Regions from separate parts of the Bacillus sp. K7 genome, predicted to be linked through region 2. Evidence: a T-box and tRNA genes for the amino acid it is inferred to sense, from the RefSeq annotation. Region 2 holds a T-box; the other holds one or more tRNA genes.
The links. The T-box of region 2 lies ahead of leuS (leucine--tRNA ligase). A T-box ahead of a tRNA ligase gene usually reads a tRNA of that ligase, here a tRNA-Leu.

Region 1 (2,376 bases), 1.9 Mb from region 2:
AGTCTGTCCCTAGGCAGGACAAATAATAGGAAAAAAGTATGAATCAAACGAATCTTTTTTCCTTCTTCTTACGTATATCTGTTGAGAAAAAGAAAAAGGGGAAGATCTAACATGTCATTTTTCAAGAAGCTTGCAGCAAGTGCCGGAATCGGTGCTGCAAAAGTAGATACAATTTTAGAGCAAGACGCCTATTATCCAGGAGAAAAAGTACGGGGAACTGTTCATGTCAAAGGCGGAAAAATCGCTCAGGACATCCGCTTTATTGACGTACAGCTTAATACACGGTACGTCATTGTAAAAGATGATGAAGAGCATCGAAAATACGCTACAATTCATTCTTTCCGGGTCACTGGTTCATTCACCATTCAGCCTGGAGAAGAGCATCAATTTCCGTTCTCATTCATTCTTCCACTTGATACCCCGATTACTGTAGGAAAAGTAGAAGTCGCCATGGTGACAGACCTTGATATCGAAGGTGGTATCGATAAATCCGACCATGACCGCATTTTCGTTGAGGCACACCCTTGGATTGAAAATGTACTGGAAGCAATCGAAAACCTTGGCTTCCGCCTTCATGAAGCAGACTGCGAACAAGCGCCTTACTTCCAGCGCAGACTTCCATTTGTTCAAGAATTTGAGTTCGTTCCAACATCAGGTTACTATCGTCAGATGCTTGATGAGTTAGAGCTTATTTTCCTTTTAGACGAAAACGGTTTAGACATTATTTTCGAAGTCGACCGCAGAGCAAGAGGACTGCGAGGGTGGCTGGAAGAGATGTACAATGACGGAGAACAGCTCGTACGTGTCCGCTTCAGCCAATCAGAGCTTGAAGATGTAGAAGGTCTTGAAGAGGTGTTAAAAGAGATCATAGACCAATACGCTGAGTAAATTAGAAAAAGGAGCTCAAATAAGCTTGGCTCCTTTCTTAGATCAAATAAAAAAACCCGTTTCTATTTAAGAAACGGGTTTTCAGTATACCGGTGGTCGGGGTCGAACCGACACTCCAGAAGGAACACGATTTTGAGTCGTGCGCGTCTGCCAATTCCGCCACACCGGCAAGTTTTACGTCGTATCCAACCGACGAATATAAATATATCATGGATTATATAAAGTGTCAACGTATTTCAAAAAAGTTTTTTTGGAAATATAAAATAAAAAAGTATTTAGGGCTTAGCTAAATATAAAGGTTCAAAGACCCAAGCAGCTTTATGATCATTTACCGGAACTTAGCTGCTAATGATAAATGAAATCAAAGCAATAAAAAAATGATCTACTTGTGTAGATCATTAATATGATTAGTTATCAATATAGAACACAAACACCAATTCAACTTATCATGTAAGTAAAATTGGTGCCGAGGGCCGGACTTGAACCGGCACGGTAGTCACCTACCGCAGGATTTTAAGTCCTGTGTGTCTGCCAATTCCACCACCCCGGCAAAAGAAAGGCGACACCCGGATTCGAACCGGGGATAAAGGTTTTGCAGACCTCTGCCTTACCACTTGGCTATGCCGCCATAATTGGAGCGGAAGACGGGATTCGAACCCGCGACCCCCACCTTGGCAAGGTGGTGTTCTACCACTGAACTACTTCCGCATCTTAAGGGACTTAATACATGATATGCAATAGATATAAAAAAGTGAGACTGGGCTAGCTGGATTCGAACCAACGCATGACGGAGTCAAAGTCCGTTGCCTTACCGCTTGGCTATAGCCCAATGATAATATGGGGCGATTGATGGGAATCGAACCCACGAGTGCCAGAGCCACAATCTGGTGCGTTAACCACTTCGCCACAACCGCCATAATCTCAAGATGTCATAAATTTGGCAGGGGCAGTAGGAATCGAACCCACACCGGAGGTTTTGGAGACCTCTGTTCTACCGTTAAACTATGCCCCTATAAATGGTGGAGGGGGGCAGATTCGAACTGCCGAACCCTGAGGGAGCGGATTTACAGTCCGCCGCGTTTAGCCACTTCGCTACCCCTCCACATTAAGTTTTGAAAAACAGTGCCGGCAAGAGGACTTGAACCCCCAACCTACTGATTACAAGTCAGTTGCTCTACCAATTGAGCTACACCGGCATAGGTGGTGGCTCGGGACGGAATCGAACCGCCGACACACGGATTTTCAGTCCGTTGCTCTACCAACTGAGCTACCGAGCCTTATTATTTAAATGGCGGTCCGGACGGGACTCGAACCCGCGACCTCCTGCGTGACAGGCAGGCATTCTAACCAACTGAACTACCGGACCATATTAAAATGAATTATTTTGGTTGTACCCTTCGGGCACGCCTTATTTTATTCATATATTTTGGTTGCGGGGGCAGGATTTGAACCTGCGACCTTCGGGTTATGAGCCCGACGAGCTACCGA
Region 2 (2,376 bases):
TTCAAGTGCGGGATCTGTAATGACCACACCGACTCGCGCGTGATCAAGCGCTTTTTTGATGACTTCCAGCTGTCCTTGTATTCCAAATGATTGAAAACTAGCCATATAATTCCCCCTTAGGCTGCCAGCTAACTGTGCAAAAGCCTGATATTCCCCTTTTTTTAATGAATTCTACAGTAACCGTAGCACAACACATGTTCTGATTCAAGCAAGCGCAGTTTGTTGTTTGTCATTAAGGCTTGTCCTCGTATACACTAAAAATAAGAACAGAAATTGAACATATGAACGGAAGTAGCTAAATGAGTGACTAGGTCAATGTCACTGGGTGAAAAATGAATCTAATGCATCAAGCTTACCGATCATGTGTTCACATATAATGGAAGAAACAAGCTTTTTTCAGATTTGCCAGTATGTAGATATCGAAAATCATCGGAATCGTTTAAGGGGGCTGGATGGCCTGAAGTCGCTTTACGAAATAAGGGCTTTAGGAAGGTGATGATGAAGATGCTGCATCAGGTACTCATTGCTTGTGTAATTGGAGGAATCATGGGGATTCTCGGTCATGTGAAAAAGAGAGGCAGGCTGGAGAAGCCCAGAATGACGAAGCGGTTTATCTATCTTGGATTTTTGGAAGATTGGTTTATCGGAATGACGGCTTCCATTTTACTTGTATTATCCGCTGACCCCGATTCAGGAATTCAACTTGTCATCTTATCCATTATCTCAGGCTACGGCGGTGAAGCTGTTCTCAGAAGTTTTGACTTTGTGAGAGAACTGAACAGCGGCGGCGAATCGGCCGAGTCCAAACGTCAAACCAAAACTCCACCCGAATAATTGTCCTCAATCTTCGCCCGTTCAGGGTACATTCCCATTGTATACAAACCTGCTTGCACTTATGAACAGAATTCTATAAAATACAGTTAAGATTACGGTTGCGATAAGAACAATGAAGAGGAGCAGTAAGAAGCAGATATTGTTGCAGAGAGTTGACGGCTGGTGAAAGTCAATCAAATTTGTTTCCGAACTCACCTCAGAGTTGCAGCGGTGAAAAGCCGCTGACGCATAACTGCGTTAAAAGTATCAAGTGAGTGCGGCGCATGCCGCGCTAACGAGGGTGGTACCGCGGGAAAACGAAAGTCTCTCGTCCCTTTTAGGGATGAGGGAGTTTTTTTTAGTTTGGGAATATTCTGAATATAATTCTCTCCTTCCCGTCAATACTTGAACCATAAACGCCGTATTCAATCAGAAGGAGGTTTTTACTTTGAGTTTTCAGCACAAAGAGATAGAAAAGAAATGGCAGACATACTGGCTTGAAAACAAAACATTTGCCACTCTTGATCATAATGAAAAACAAAAATTTTACGCGCTGGACATGTTTCCTTATCCGTCTGGAGCGGGTTTGCACGTCGGCCATCCTGAAGGTTATACAGCCACGGATATCCTGTCTCGTCTGAAGCGCATGCAGGGCTATGATGTCCTTCATCCAATGGGCTGGGACGCATTCGGCTTGCCGGCTGAACAGTACGCGCTCGACACAGGGAACGATCCCGCTGTATTTACGAAGCAGAATATCGATAATTTCCGCCGCCAAATTCAGTCGCTTGGTTTCTCATATGACTGGGATCGTGAAATCAATACGACTGATCCTGAATACTATAAATGGACACAATGGATTTTCTTAAAGCTGTACGAAAAAGGCCTTGCTTACGTTGACGAAGTGCCTGTTAACTGGTGTCCTGCCCTCGGTACGGTTCTTGCCAACGAAGAAGTCATTGACGGCAAGAGCGAGCGGGGAGGCCACCCGGTAGAGAGACGCCCGATGAAGCAGTGGATGCTGAAAATTACCGCTTATGCGGACAGGCTTCTTGAAGACTTGGAAGAGCTTGATTGGCCGGAAAGCATCAAAGATATGCAGCGCAACTGGATCGGCCGTTCAGAAGGCGCGCACGTTCATTTTGCTGTAGATGGACATGATGAGTCCTTTACGGTGTTTACGACTAGACCAGATACGCTGTTTGGTGCTACATACACTGTGCTTGCCCCGGAACACGCGTTGGTGGAAACCATCACAACGGCTGATCAAAAAGAAGCTGTCGAAGCATATGTCAAAGACATTCAATCAAAAAGTGATTTGGAGAGAACTGATCTTGCGAAAACAAAGACAGGCGTTTTCACGGGAGCTTATGCGATCAATCCTGTAAACGGAGAAAAATTGCCGGTCTGGATTGCCGATTACGTTCTTGCGTCTTACGGAACAGGTGCTGTTATGGCAGTTCCTGGGCACGATGAGCGTGATTTTGAATTCGCCAAAACGTTCGGCCTTCCAGTGAAGGAAGTTGTGAAAGGCGGAAATGTTGAGGAAGCAGCGTACACTGG

Region 1: it encodes a tRNA-Leu, which carries the amino acid that the T-box ahead of leuS (leucine--tRNA ligase) is inferred to sense. The anticodon was not compared.

What each region holds. Positions count from the first base shown of each region.
Region 1 covers NZ_CP096406.1:942,332-944,707, reverse strand. Annotated here, with positions in the region: gene M1D98_RS04710 (sporulation protein) at 112-888, shown strand; tRNA gene M1D98_RS04705 (tRNA-Leu) at 976-1,057, opposite strand; tRNA gene M1D98_RS04700 (tRNA-Leu) at 1,350-1,438, opposite strand; tRNA gene M1D98_RS04695 (tRNA-Cys) at 1,446-1,516, opposite strand; tRNA gene M1D98_RS04690 (tRNA-Gly) at 1,522-1,596, opposite strand; tRNA gene M1D98_RS04685 (tRNA-Gln) at 1,646-1,717, opposite strand; tRNA gene M1D98_RS04680 (tRNA-His) at 1,727-1,802, opposite strand; tRNA gene M1D98_RS04675 (tRNA-Trp) at 1,827-1,900, opposite strand; tRNA gene M1D98_RS04670 (tRNA-Tyr) at 1,906-1,990, opposite strand; tRNA gene M1D98_RS04665 (tRNA-Thr) at 2,012-2,084, opposite strand; tRNA gene M1D98_RS04660 (tRNA-Phe) at 2,090-2,165, opposite strand; tRNA gene M1D98_RS04655 (tRNA-Asp) at 2,178-2,254, opposite strand; tRNA gene M1D98_RS04650 (tRNA-Met) at 2,316-2,376, opposite strand, start outside.
Region 2 covers NZ_CP096406.1:2,811,471-2,813,846, reverse strand. Annotated here, with positions in the region: gene M1D98_RS14355 (blue-light photoreceptor) at 1-105, opposite strand, end outside; gene M1D98_RS14350 (DUF4257 domain-containing protein) at 499-834, shown strand; T-box leader at 938-1,152, shown strand; gene leuS (leucine--tRNA ligase) at 1,262-2,376, shown strand, end outside.